2 regions of the Virgibacillus salidurans genome follow, and region 2 is predicted to be linked to the other one. Evidence: a T-box and tRNA genes for the amino acid it is inferred to sense, from the RefSeq annotation. Region 2 holds a T-box; the other holds one or more tRNA genes.
The links. A T-box is a leader RNA that pairs with one kind of tRNA and senses whether it is charged. The one in region 2 lies ahead of KFZ58_RS11130 (valine--tRNA ligase), so its partner is inferred to be a tRNA-Val.
Positions count from the first base shown of each region.

Region 1: it encodes a tRNA-Val, which carries the amino acid that the T-box ahead of KFZ58_RS11130 (valine--tRNA ligase) is inferred to sense. The anticodon was not compared.

Region 1 covers NZ_CP074373.1:1,376,367-1,383,866, reverse strand. The annotation lists gene KFZ58_RS07255 (metal-dependent hydrolase) at 114-740, shown strand; gene KFZ58_RS07250 (hypothetical protein) at 805-963, opposite strand; gene KFZ58_RS07245 (SDR family NAD(P)-dependent oxidoreductase) at 1,331-2,101, opposite strand; tRNA gene KFZ58_RS07240 (tRNA-Val) at 2,271-2,342, opposite strand; gene KFZ58_RS07235 (ABC transporter ATP-binding protein) at 2,645-4,327, shown strand; gene KFZ58_RS07230 (ABC transporter ATP-binding protein) at 4,317-6,140, shown strand; gene KFZ58_RS07225 (alpha/beta hydrolase) at 6,213-6,941, shown strand; gene KFZ58_RS07220 (YjcG family protein) at 7,108-7,500, shown strand, end outside.
Region 2 covers NZ_CP074373.1:2,147,983-2,155,482, forward strand. The annotation lists gene KFZ58_RS11130 (valine--tRNA ligase) at 1-2,207, opposite strand, end outside; T-box leader at 2,257-2,484, opposite strand; gene KFZ58_RS11135 (YszA family small membrane protein) at 2,623-2,811, shown strand; gene KFZ58_RS11140 (protein kinase family protein) at 2,808-3,812, opposite strand; gene spoVID (stage VI sporulation protein D) at 3,878-4,891, opposite strand; gene hemL (glutamate-1-semialdehyde 2,1-aminomutase) at 5,023-6,309, opposite strand; gene hemB (porphobilinogen synthase) at 6,346-7,320, opposite strand; gene KFZ58_RS11160 (uroporphyrinogen-III synthase) at 7,323-7,500, opposite strand, start outside.

The DNA.
Region 1 (7,500 bases), 770 kb from region 2:
AAACGAGATACAATAAATTCCAAATCACCTCTAAACAGAACGCATATTTTGTTGTAAAATAAAACAGTGCGTTTGCACATACTATAAATTTTTTAAAAGAGGTGGAATTAAACGTGAATGGTACAGGACATGCGGCAATTGGAGCAGCAACAGGATTTATCGTAGCGAACACTTTTCATGCCACACCTTCAACAACACTCCTTTTCGTTGGACTTGGAGGAGTTTCAGGATTAATTCCCGACCTCGACATTGATGGGAAGCTTCGGGACAAAATCACGCTATCCCATAAGGTGATTCAAACTGTTGCATTGTTGATCGGGATTCTGATGGTTTTATATAGTTTTTACGAGGGAGCCAGTACTGATAGGTACTTGGGAATCGGTATCGGCCTGGGAATGATTATCTTATCCTCATCCATCAAGCAAAAGCATATGTTAACCATCACAGGAATCGGGGTCATTGCAGGAGGATCCTCCTTACAGGAAACCTGGATGATGCTATTTGGAATTTATATTTTAATCGCGTCTTTCGTTTCGCATCGCAGCTATACCCATTCGATAGTTGGTGTTATTTTCTTCGGAATCATTGTTTCTGAATTGGAAGTGTCCCTCGGCATTAATGGCATTTTCTACACCTGCCTGGCAGGCTATATCAGTCATTTAATTGCGGACAGTAAACTGCTTCCGTTTAGTAAACGAGGAATTAAGCTATTTTTGCCTGTTTCTTCAAAGGAATTCTAGAAAACGAGCAGAAGCAAGACACTGTAGCGCATTGCCTCTGGAAACGCGCTACAGCTTCATCTATTTATCGTTTTCTTTTATTTCTTTTATTATCTAAATTAAGAAACTCACTGTCGCCTGCAAACTCTGCGTCGTTTTTCTCGTTTTTTGGTGAAGTATCATATTTAATGACATTTCTTTGATTGCCCTTATCTTTATTACGATTTTTGTTTTGTTCGGACATGAAAAGAACCTCCTATAAATTGTTTCCTTCATCAATTTTAGTGTATCCATAACCAAGATTCTTATTTGTTCAATCATTACTAATGTAAGTTGGCTGTATGCATTTTTTCAGCAGATTCGTTCAAAATATAAAGGAACGTTTAATTGCAAAGCTAATCAACAAAGAAAAGAGGGTTTCATATGCCAAAAGGAAAAAAAGAAAAGACAAAAAATAAGAACAAAGAAGAGTTGAACGCCATGAAAGACGATAAAAAGTATCGACAAAACCGTCCTCCGAGATAGACCCATTTATCAAGTGGAGATATAAAAACAGCCCATTCTTCTGTGAATAGCACAGAAAAATGAGCTGTTTCATCATTAGCTAACGCTTAACGACTTGTGTATCCAGCATCAGCATGTATAGTTGTTCCAGTGATATAAGAGGACTGATCGGAAGCTAACCATAGGCTTGCCTCTGCAATTTCTTCAGCTTTTCCAAATCGATTTAACAGACTAAGCTGTGGTGCGTATTCTTCTGCAGTATACCCGAACTGCTCCAAAGCTCCACGAAGCATTGGTGTATCGATCGCACCTGGAGCTACAGAATTCACACGAATATTTTTGTCACCATTTTCCAGCGCAGCAACCTTGGTCATTCCTACTACACCGTGTTTAGCTGCAACATAAGCAATATTATCTGGCTGAGGACGGAATCCGCTTACTGATGAAATGTTAATGATAGATCCACCGTCACCTTGCTTAATCATCTGTTGTAGTTCATATTTCATAGATAATGCTGTTCCTTTGAGGTCAATTGACATTAGCTTATCCCAATAATCTTCATCAAACTCTGCTGCTGGCTTATCATCTGGAGTTAAAGCAGCATTATTAACAGCTACATCAAGACGGCCATATTTTTCAACCGTAGCATTAATTAGGTTTTGTACTTGGTCTGATTTAGAAATATCAACTTTAACAAAAAATGCCGTTCCTCCATTTTCTTCAATTTCAGAAACAGCTGCTTGTCCTTTTTCTTCATTTAAATCTGCAATAACCACTTTTGCTTTAGCATCTGCAAAAAGTTTGGCAGTTGCAAGGCCCATTCCCATTGCTGCGCCTGTTACAATTGCTACTTTGTCTTCTAGTACAGGAAATGTCATTTTTCATCGCCCCTTCTTTGTTGTCAAATATTGTCTACAATTTAATTATATGGGCCTAGTTCTAATTAATCAATATTTTTGATTCTATCGATATGTTTATGAACGCAAAAACACCCCATTCATCTGTAAGTTTATACAGAAAAATAGAGTGTTTTTCGTTAAAATAAAATGAGCCGTACTGGATTTGAACCAGTGACCCCTTGCCTGTCAAGCAAGTATTCTCCCGCTGAACTAACGGCTCATAGAATATAGAATTCCCTAAGCTACGGAATCGGAATATGAAACTATCAACACTATTTACTATATATAATGAAACAATTTCTGTCAATAAAAAAATTCCTCGCTTATATCTCGAGATAACATATTTTTATCAGCGTCCCCCTCTTTTCATTCTCCCGCACCCATAAAAACACTTCGTCCCTCGAAATAAAAACTGGAAAAAATCCTGTTTACCAATTATAATGGTGAAAAATTGCTTAACTTTGATGGAGGTTACTTGTGAAGACTTTATCTCATTTGAAAGCCTATAAACTTCCGATCATCATGGCTTATACATTAATGCTTGTGGAACTTGCAGTGGAATTACTACTTCCCCTTTTCCTCGGATTAATGATTAATCAAGGTGTGATGAATCAGGATTTAAATAATATTCTTATGTGGGGCGCAATTATGATCGGTCTCGCATTTATTGCTTTAATAGCTGGAATTTTTAATTCGTTTTATTCGGCCCATGTAAGTTTTGCTTTTGGCTATGATATCCGACAGAAATTGTTTGAAAAGATTCAAGACTTTTCTTTCCGAAACCTGAATCAATATCCAACTTCCGCGCTTGTGACAAGGTTTACGAATGACGTGCGGCAAATTCAAAATACCTTATTTATGGCTCTACGCATTATGGCAAAGGCACCTTTACTTGTATTGGGTGGGGTTGTGATGGCATTTATTGTAAATGCCAAACTTGCAGTGGTCTTTCTAGTTACCGTACCGCTTCTTATTCTGTTTCTTTTATGGGTACTTAAATTCGCTGGTAAAATGTTTAAGAAGGTACAAGGTAATGTGGATAATGTGAATCGCGTTATGCAGGAGAACCTTGCCGGGATGCGGTTGATTAAAGCATTTGTCAGGCGCGGATTTGAGGAGAATCGGTTTATTAAGGCAAACAGCGATTTGGCAAACACAACCAAAACAACCTTTCGATTTGTTGAAGCTTCCATGCCTGTATTGTTGTTTGTTATGAACCTAAGCCTTATTTTCATCATCTGGTTTGGAAATGCACAAGCGTTCGCCGGCCAAACTTCTGTTGGTGAGGTTGTGACAATTGTCAACTACGCATTGCGTGTATCCATGTCCATCTCCATGTTTTCCTTTATCATTATGGCATTATCACGCACAAAAGCCTCGGCCGGACGTTTGGATGAGGTGTTTACATTGGATGTGGACCTGCAGGATCAACAAGATATAGATCAAAGACGAGCCGTTACGGACGGCAAAGTGGAGTATCAGCATGTATCCTTCAGCTACCCGGGGGCAGATGAGGGGACTTTAACAGATATCTCATTCACGCTACACCCAGGTGAAAAACTTGCCATTATTGGGGCCACAGGATCTGGAAAAACATCCTTGTTTCAGCTTCTGCCCCGACTTTATGATTTAGACAGTGGGGAAATTTTTATTGATGGGAAGCGAATTTCTTCCTATCTATTAGATAAACTTCGCGGCAGTATTGGTTATGTCCCACAAAGCCCGCTTCTTTTTACCGGGACAATCAAGGATAATATTGCATGGGGTAAAAAGGATGCTACATTTCAGGACATCATCCGTTCTGCAAAAGATGCGCAGATTCATGAAACGATTATGGAGCTACCTGATCAATATGAAACAAGAGTCGGTCAAAAAGGGGTTAACTTATCCGGTGGGCAAAAACAGCGTATTTCCATTGCCCGTGCGCTCATCCGTAATCCAAAAATTTTAATGCTTGATGATAGTACGAGTGCACTGGATCTAGCCACAGAATCACGGCTGCTTGAAGCTATCCAGCCTTATCAGTGCACGACATTAATCGTTACGCAAAAAGTATCTACAGCAAGGAGCGCAGACCGCATTTTACTACTAGATGACGGGGAAGTTCTCAACATCGGCTCCCATGAGGAATTAATGAAACAATCCGACCTCTATCGCAAAATTGTGGAGTCACAATTTGGAAAGGAGTATGCCAATGTCAAGTAATCCATTAAAAGCCCCTTTTCAATATAAAAAAGTTTCATTAGACGATGTTACGACAGATAATCAACGAAAAGCGAAAGACGTGAGTGGAACCATCAAGCGTATATGGAGCTATTTAGCTAGAGAAAAACGTAAGCTGACCCTTGTCATATTTATGGTAATGGCCAGCTCCGGATTAGCGCTTCTCGGTCCATTTATGGTTGGTATGGCGATCGATGACTATATCGTTACCCAGGAAAGTGCAGGGCTTGGTATGTTGCTAGTGGGGCTCATTTTTGTTTACCTGTTCCACTCGCTATCCATTTTCCTGCAAAACTTTTGGATGGTGGGTGTTGCACAAAATACGGTTTACTCCTTACGAGCGGACTTATTCCAGCAGTTTCATCGTTTGCCGATATCCTATTTTGATAAACGGCAGCACGGCGAATTAATGAGCCGCTTAACGAATGACATCGATAATGTGAACAACACACTAAACCAATCAGTTATCCAAATTTTTTCGAGTGTGTTAACGCTTGTAGGAACGATTATTGTCATGCTGTATCTTAGTCCCATATTAACTGCCGTAACTATGTCGATTATACCGGCAATGCTTTACGCCATACGGTGGATCACGAAACGTACCGGTCCCCTGTATAAATTGCAGCAGAAAGATATTGGGGATGTAAATGGCTATGTAGAGGAAGTTGTTTCAGGCCAGCATGTTGTAAAAACTTTCTCCCAGGAAGAACAGGTTATTGAAGCATTCGAGGAAAGAAATAACAAGCTCAAAAATACAGGATTTTGGGCACAAACCATTGCGGGATTTATTCCAAAAGTCATGAATATGTTAAACTTTCTAAGCTTTGGTTTAATCGCACTTGTTGGTGGTATTCTTGCCATTAATACAACGCTTGTGACAATTGGGGTCATCGTTATTTTCACCGAATATGCACGTCAATTCACCCGTCCCCTGAACGAACTTTCCAATCAGTTTAATGTGCTGCTTTCTGCGATTGCGGGTGCGGAGCGTGTATTTAATGTCATTGATGAGACGCAGGAAGAAACCGATGAAAACGCGGCAAAAACACTTTCTTCAACGAATGGTCATGTTACATTTGACAACGTGTCCTTCGCCTATGAAGAAACACCTATTTTAAAAAATATTAGCTTTGAAGCGCGTCCCGACGAAACAATTGCTTTTGTCGGACATACCGGCGCAGGAAAAACGACAATCATCAATTTGATCTCTCGCTTCTATAACTATGACAGTGGAAAAATAGCACTCGATGGAATTGATTTGAAAGACATCAAACGCTCCAGCCTAAGGCAACATATGGCATTTGTATTGCAGGATTCTTTCCTGTTTCATACCACGATCCGGGAAAATATTCGGTATGGTCGTTTGGATGCAACAGACGAGGATGTCATTCATGCCGCTAAGAATGCAAACGCGCATGAATTCATAAATAAGCTGTTAGATGGATACGACACGGTTCTTGACCAGGAAGGCAGTGGAATCAGCCAGGGTCAGAAACAGCTGTTAACAATTGCCAGGGCATTGCTCGCGGAACCGAAAATTCTTGTGCTGGATGAGGCTACTAGTAACATTGATACCATTACAGAATTGAAAATACAAGAAGCTTTAAAACGGCTAATGCTTGGAAGAACCAGCTTTGTTATTGCTCACCGTTTGAATACGATTCAAGAAGCGGATACAATTGTTATGATGGAGCATGGGGAAATCATTGAAAAAGGCAACCATGAAGAGTTGATTAGTCAGCGCGGGCGCTATTATCAATTATACAAAGGCCAATTATTAGAAAAAGCGAATTAATACCCCTATAATCAAATTAAATACGTCCAGCCAAAAAACTGGAAAAATCCTACTCTAATCGAGGTGTTTGTAATGGGCAGAAAAGGTACCATGATCGAAAAAGAAATAAAGAGTGACTATTTACATGAAACGATGACATTGAAATTGTATCAGCCTGAATCATTTTCTCCCCTATACAAGTATCATATTTGTATTATGCAAGACGGAGATGATTATTATCAGATGGGAAGAATTGCAACACTTAGTGACCGGTTGCATGATAGTGAGGAAATAACGAATACGGTACTAGTGGGCATTCATTACCAGAATAGATATGATCGCAAAGAAAAATATCATCCAAGCGGGGAGCAAAACGCGGCTTACATCAAGTTCCTGGTAAATGAGGTTGTTCCTTTACTGGACAGGGAACTTCCTACATACCATATGGGAAAGTCACGTGCATTAATGGGTGATTCCCTTGCCGGTACATTGGCATTTATGACAGCACTAAAATATCCGAACACATTCGGTAAAGTAATCATGCAATCCCCTTTAGTTGATGAAGAGGTACTAGATGCAGTTGAAAACGCGAAGGATATCTATTCCATTGATATATATCATACCATTGGTACAGAGGAAACCGCAGTAGATACGACAGATGATGGCAAAGTTGATTTTTTAACACCGAACCGACAATTAAAGAAGCTCTTGCAGGAAAAAGGAGCGTGTTATACGTATCATGAATTAGAAGAAGGCCAGCACACTTGGAAGTATTGGCAAAAGGACATGAAACGTGTGTTAACATCCATGTTTGGCGGCTAATTTTCAATGAATTTTAGAAAACTTGAAAAAATAACCTTCCTATTTAATAGGAATTTCTGTTATAATAAAATATAACCGATATTAAAATAGAAACCACACGAGCAACCATATCCATCATATAGCGTGAGACACGAAATAACCATTACTATTATAGGAGGTTTAAATGATGAAATACGGTATCGCTATTTTTCCATCAAAATCAGTTCAAGATGAAGCAAATTCATATCGAATGCGCTATGATCCTCGTTATGATTTAGTACCACCACATATTACGTTGAAGGAATCTTTTGAGGCGGATGATAAACAAATCGAAGAACTGGTGACAGAGCTGAAACATATAGCAAACGAGTTTGAACCTTTTACGATTAATGTGAACAAAGTCAGTACATTCTACCCTGTGACAAACACGATTTATTTAAAAGTAGAACCGATTCAAGAACTTATCGATCTAAATGAAAAGATGCAGCAAGGTAAGTTTCCTGAAAATCAGTCGTATTCCTTTGTTCCCCATATTACAGTCGCACAAGAGCTCGCTGATGATGAATATTCCGATGTATTT
Region 2 (7,500 bases):
TTAATAATTGATACCAGTCGTTTCATTTCTTGGGACGACACCTCATCATGGAATTCGCTTCGTACTTCAGGCCACGGAGCAATAGCAATTGATTCTCCAAAACGCGGCAGCTGCTGCCAGATTTCTTCTGTAATGAATGGCATAAATGGATGCAGCATGCGCATAGTGTGATCCAGTACATAGGCCAAGACGGATCGAGTTGTATTTTTCTTCTCTTCGTCTTCTCCGTACAATGGCAATTTTGCCATTTCAATATACCAGTCACATAACTCATCCCAGATGAAATTGTATAGATGACGGCCTGCTTCACCAAATTCGTATTTGTTCGTGTTTTTTGTAACATGATCAATCGTCTCATTCAACCTAGTTAGGATCCATTTATCAGCCAAGGATTTTTCCCCGGATAAATCGATATCTTCATAAGTGAATTCTTCCATATTCATCAATGAAAAACGGGAAGCATTCCATACTTTATTGGCAAAATTCCATGTGGATTCTACTTTTTCCCAATGAAAACGTAGATCCTGTCCGGGTGTAGATCCAGTTAATAAGAAGTAACGAAGCGAATCTGCACCATACTTCTCAACAACATCCATTGGATCAACACCATTGCCCAGTGATTTACTCATTTTTCGTCCTTCAGAATCACGAATTAATCCATGGATGAGCACATCTTTAAACGGTCTCTGGTCCGTAAATTCCTTCGATTGAAAAATCATCCGAGCTACCCAGAAGAAAATAATATCATATCCGGTTACCAGTACATCTGTTGGAAAATAGCGTTTGAAATCTGCTGCATTTTCGTCTGGCCAACCCATCGTTGAAAAAGGCCATAGCGCTGAAGAGAACCACGTATCTAGAACATCTTCATCCTGCTCCCAGTTTTCAATATCTGCCGGCGCTTCTTTCCCAACATATATTTCTTTCGTTTCTTTATGATACCATGCAGGGATACGATGCCCCCACCAAAGCTGACGGGAGATTACCCAGTCGCGAATATTCTCCATCCAATGTAAATACGTTCCCTCAAAACGCTCCGGTACGAAATTTACTTTTTCTTCCTTTGATTGCAGTGCCATTGCTGCATCAGCCAGTGGCTGCATATCTACAAACCATTGTGTTGAAAGGTAAGGTTCAACAACGGCACCGCTTCGCTCGGAATGCCCAACCTGATGCGTGCGATCTTCTATATTAAACAGTACACCCTGGTCTTGAAGATCTTTGACAATCTGTTTACGGCAATCAAAGCGATCAAGATTTTCGTATTTGCCAGTATTTTCATTCATCGAACCATCCTCATGCATAACAAGTACGCGTTCCAAGTCATGGCGATTACCAACTTCAAAGTCATTTGGATCATGTGCTGGGGTTATTTTAACCGCACCGGAGCCTAATTCCATATCAACATATTCATCCGCTACAATTTCTATTTCACGCCCTACAATCGGTAAAATAACCGTTTTGCCGATTAAATGTGTGTAGCGCTCGTCCTTAGGGTGAACGGCCACTGCTGTATCACCAAGCATGGTTTCCGGTCTTGTTGTCGCAATTTCAATCGTTTCATCACTATCTTTTATCGGATAGCGCATATGATAAAATTTACCCTCAACCTCTTCGTAAATGACTTCAATATCCGAAAGGGCAGTTCGCGTCTTGGGATCCCAGTTAATAATATATTCCCCTCGATAGATAAGCCCCTTTTCGTATAATGTTACAAAAACCTCTTTTACCGCATTCGACAAGCCATCATCAAGTGTAAATCTTTCCCGTGAATAATCCAGTCCAAGTCCAAGACTCTCCCACTGTGAACGGATGAAGTCAGCATATTCCTCTTTCCATTCCCAGGCTGTCTCCATAAACTTTTCCCGTCCTAATTCATAGCGGTTTTTTCCTTGCTCTTTTAGCTTTGCTTCTACTTTGGCTTGTGTAGCAATTCCGGCATGATCCATCCCTGGCAGCCATAATACATCATATCCCTGCATCCGTTTCATTCGGGAAATGGTATCCTGCATTGTCATATCCCATGCATGCCCCAAATGCAATCTTCCAGTTACATTGGGTGGTGGTATAACAATTGTAAATGGTTCCTTTTCCGGGTCGCCAGTTGCTTCAAAATATTTTCCTTTCAACCAAAATTGATACCGATCTTTTTCAACTGCCTTTGGATAATACTTGGAAGGCAGTGAATTTTTTTGCTCTTCATCCATAAAAAACGCCTCCTACTTTTCCTATAAATAAAAAACCCTCTCCATCCTAAAAAAGGACGAAAAGGGTTTATTCCGTGGTACCACCTTTGTTTACAAATCATCATAAATTTGTACACTTCATTGATTGATAACGGCAAATTACCGGCAATCTCCTACTTATCGTTCAGAGATGCTGCATCAAGGGCGACCTTCCAAAATATCGTTTCCGGGAACTTCTCAGCATCCATTCCCTCTCTGTGGGTGATTATTTTGTACGCTTCCCTCTCACTGCACTTTCATATTAATGTTTATTTTATCCATAAGGAACCATTTCGTCAACTATTACTCATGATTTTTGCACAAAACCGGTCCCTATATACATATTATATAAGATAAAAACCATGATGTGAATCTGCTAACAAAGAGGTGATTTAAATTGGCGCGTTTTTATCGTTATAAACTACCACCATGGGCAAGGCATTGTATTATCGTTATAGAAAAAGTAACATTACCCATTTTAATCTTTCAATTGATCCGGACATTATTTTTCCCCACAACATTAGATGTATTTTTATTGGGGCTTTTAGTCGGTTTGTTTATTGCATTTTACTTGGAATGGATTTAACTTTCAAGGTCATCCAGGATAGAAGTTTCATATTCAGTCTCCACAAAACTAGAGAATTGTAGGCCAAATAGTAGCTGCCGATGGGCATGCTGTAATTTTCTCACACGATTCACCATCGTATCCGTAGAAGGGTCTCCGACATATTGCTGTACAATTTTTAGATAATTGGTTGGGTTTAATAAATAAATGATAAGCAGATGCCACTCATTTTGATTCAACTCATTTTCATGGTTATATGTCGAGAACTGCTCCATGAGTGCCACGCGTGGTCGATCATAATGACTTACTTCTTGTTTAAAAAAAGCTGCTAGATCCATAACAGCATTTTCGTAATAGGCATTTTCCCAATTAATTACATGTCCCCCTAGCGTGTGAGAGAATCTTAAATTACCGTGGCATAAACTAAAATTCCAGGTTGTCTCTTCTTCCTGTTCATCTATAAGCTGCTCAATCCGTTTTGTGATTTCCTTTAATGCAAATTCCAAATCGCGATAATGTGTACAGACCAATAACTCGAATGGTGACATAAATCTATTTTTCTCAAACTGCTCCACAAATGCGAGAAATTCTTTCGATGTATGTTCGCAAAATGCTTTATATGTAGTGAATTCATGAATCAATCTTTCTGTTGAAATCGATTGTGTCTGCTTTGTTTTGGCATGCACAGTACCCATATTTTTATAAAGGTGCTCAATTAACTGGCTATTCTTCTCCGTATTGGGAGTTTCTATCCAGGGGGTTAAATAGAAGATGGTTTGATCCATTTCCATGTAAAGATTCCCGTTTTTCGTCAAATATACCGGCAAGATGGTAGATATATTTTTAGAAAACGCCGTATGGTATACATTTTCAAAATCTACCAATGATTCCTTGGATAATAAACTCATTTTCAGCGCGTACTCCCTTTGTCCATCACTCACTCGAAATAATCTCTCTGTTACTTCTTCTATCGCTAAAGGATATACAGTATAGGAGTTTAACACTTTTTTAAGCACTTCCATTTTCATTCACCACCTGGACTAGAAATTAGGGTACCCCTTGAAACATTAAATCAAGGGGTATGATTTTATTTCCTATTATATGGGATATACAGCAATTGTCCTTCTGATACTGTATATTCATCGTCTAGTTGATTCTGTTTTATTAATTGTAATGCAGAAATCTGGTAACGCTCTGCGATTGTTTCTATCGTATCTTTATCCTGCACGATGCAAAGTTTCATTTTTGTAAACTGTTCTTCCTCCGTATTTCTGAACATACCAGCTAGATAGCTTACATCTTCAAGTGATTCCGAGCGACTATCCACACTTTCATAGACCTCATATGATTCCGCGTCATCATAGAGAGAACTCTCTCCCGTTGATTCTGAGGATCCCTGTGAACTCTCTTCCTCCTTAGATGATAAATTATCAAAGAATTCTTTTAGCGTTTGTGATTTTTTATTTTTCCATCGATCATCCTCTATCGATTCTTCTTCTGTTTCTATTCCTTTTTCTGGGGATAATGCAGGAATGTCTACAGGGTTTATTGACTCGATTACATCAGGTGACTCTTTTTCCGGCTCTTCCTTAATTTCAAATTGGAAAGTTTCACCCACTTGTTCTTCCACCTCTTCCTCATCTTCTTCGCGAGGAACTTCTGTCGGACCGTTTATGCCGTCAATTGCAATCGTGGAATATAATTTTAATTGATTTTGATCTGGTATTTCGTAATCAAAGGACGCAATATTTACCGTTACATCGTTTAAATCTGTTACACGATATGACGGTATTGAGATTTCCACTGGAAACTGATGAGAAAATGCTGCCCCGCCGTCCTCTGTATCTACTACACTTTCTATGAAACGGTTGGAATGAAAATCGTCAAAATCATTCGAGTAATGCTCTTCCTCTGTACTTTCCACTTTTTGGTATTCCCCACGTAACTCAATGACGCCTCTTATCGAAATATACTCATTAAAAGATTGAATGGATATTTCCGGATCTAATGAAATCCCTCTTATTTCTGCAACTTCCTGTCCCTTTTCAAAATAAAGGGATTCATTTAGCTCAAAGCTGAATACGGACTGATCGTTTGACAAATGACTTCCTCCTTTCAGGCAAAAAATATTCCATAAGCTTATATGTCTTAAGAATTATATGAGTTGAATTTAAGTGTTATGCTTATATAATGAAAAAAGCTATTCCGATATGAAATGGAATAGCTTTTATATTATTTAATTTTAGAAAACACGTTACGTACTGCTTGGATTGTTTTATCAATGTCTTGATCGGTATGTGCTGTTGACAGGAATAATCCTTCAAACTGAGATGGTGGCAGGAAAACACCTTCTTCAATCATACCCCTGTAGTATTGAGCAAAATAATCCAGGTTAGCTGTTTGTGCTGTCTCAAAATTAATAACGGGTTCATCTGTGAAGAAAACACCAACCATCGAACCTGCGCGATTAATGTGAAGTGGTATTTGAAAATCACTTGCAGCTTGTTTATAGCCTTCCATCAATTTATCGACTTTCTGGTTAATTTCCTGGTAGGAGGATTCACTTAGTGCCCGCAGTGTTTCATATCCTGCTGTCATAGCTAATGGGTTCCCGGATAATGTCCCAGCTTGATAAATGGACCCGGTTGGGGCAATATTTTCCATAATCTCGCGTTTACCTCCATATGCGCCCACTGGGAGGCCACCACCAATAACTTTTCCAAGACAGGTTAAATCGGGTGTTACACCAAAGTGACCCTGTGCACAATTATACCCTACACGAAAACCGGTCATTACTTCATCAAAAATTAATAACGTGTCATTATCTTCCGTGATTCTGCGTAAATCCTGCAGGAAATTCTCTTGTGGCGGAACAACGCCCATATTCCCTGAAACAGGTTCGACAATAACTGCAGCGATATCCTCACCATATTGTTCAAATACATAACGGACACTTTCAACATCATTATATGGTACTGTTATCGTATTTCTTGCAATGGATTCAGGGACGCCCGGACTATCAGGTAATCCTAACGTTGCGACACCAGAGCCTGCCTTAATTAATAGAGAGTCACCATGTCCATGATAATTCCCTTCGAATTTCAAGATTTTGTCTCTTCCTGTGTATCCCCTGGCTACACGCAGCGCACTCATCGTTGCCTCTGTTCCGGAGTTTACCATGCGAACCATTTCAATCGAAGGAACACGATCAACAACAAGCTCTGCAAGCTTATTTTCCATAATGGTTGATGTGCCAAAACTTGTCCCTTTGGCAGCTGCTTCTTGTAGCTTGGACACCACACGCGCGTTGGCATGCCCCAGAATTAGGGGCCCCCAGCTTAGTACATAGTCAATATATTCATTGCCATCAATATCAACAATTTGAGAGCCTTTACCATGCTCCATAAAAATTGGTGACATGCCGACAGATTTAAATGCCCGAACTGGTGAGTTCACTCCACCAGGCATTAAATCAACCGCTTCCTTATAAGCGTCTACCGAGTTATTAAAGTTTTTCACAATTAATCACCCTAACTGCATTTTTTATTTTGCTCTTTATTCATTCAACCATTTTGCTGCATCTTTTGCAAAATATGTGATGATAAGATCTGCTCCCGCGCGTTTCATGGCCGTTAATTTTTCCATTACTAATTCTTGCTCATTAATCCAGCCATTTTGGGCTGCTGCCTTTACCATGGAATACTCACCACTTACATTATAAGCAACAACGGGAGCGTTATGGTTATTCCGGACATCGCGTACGATATCAAGATAGGATAGTGCTGGTTTGACGATAAGAAAGTCTGCACCTTCCTCGATATCTGACTGCGCCTCACGCAGGGCCTCCAGACGGTTAGCCGGATCCATTTGATAGGTTTTTCGATCACCGAATTGTGGTGTACTGTCAGCTGCATCTCGGAAAGGACCATAAAAAGCGGAGGAATATTTTACCGCATAAGACATAATTGGAATGTTTGTAAAGCCTGCCTCATCCAGCGCCTGTCGAATCACTTTTACAAATCCATCCATCATATTTGATGGTGCAATAATATCTGCTCCAGCTGTAGCCTGGGATACCGCCGTGTCAGCTAGTAGTTTAAGTGACTCATCATTATCAACATCACCGTTATGGATAACCCCGCAATGGCCATGTGATGTATATTCACATAGACATGTATCTGCAACGACGAGCATCTCTAGAAAATCCCGTTTAATAAGCCTAGTCGCTTCTTGTACAATACCATGGTCATGAAAAGCGCCTGTACCCACTTCATCCTTCTCCATCGGAACACCGAAAAGCATCAACGCTTTTATTCCAAGTTCATCAATCTCTTTCACTTCATCATGCAACAGGTCAAGCGAGACTTGAAATACTCCTGGCATGGACGGGACTTCATTTTTAATATTTTCCCCTTCCACCACAAATAGTGGGTAAATGAAATCTTCTGTACGTACATGGGTTTCACGAACTAAAGCGCGCATCGAGGCGGATGACCTTAACCTGCGATGACGGTTGAAATCTTTTGTCATTATCAAAACTCCTCCTCTGCGATATAATTACTTATACACAGTAACATACCATCTATTGTAAATTCTTCCGCTGTTAAAATGGAAGTGAAGCCTAATTCATACGCACGCTTTTGAGTCGTCGTCCCAATGCATACACATGTTACATCGCTCGGGACCGCTGTCATTTCAACAAACGCCTCG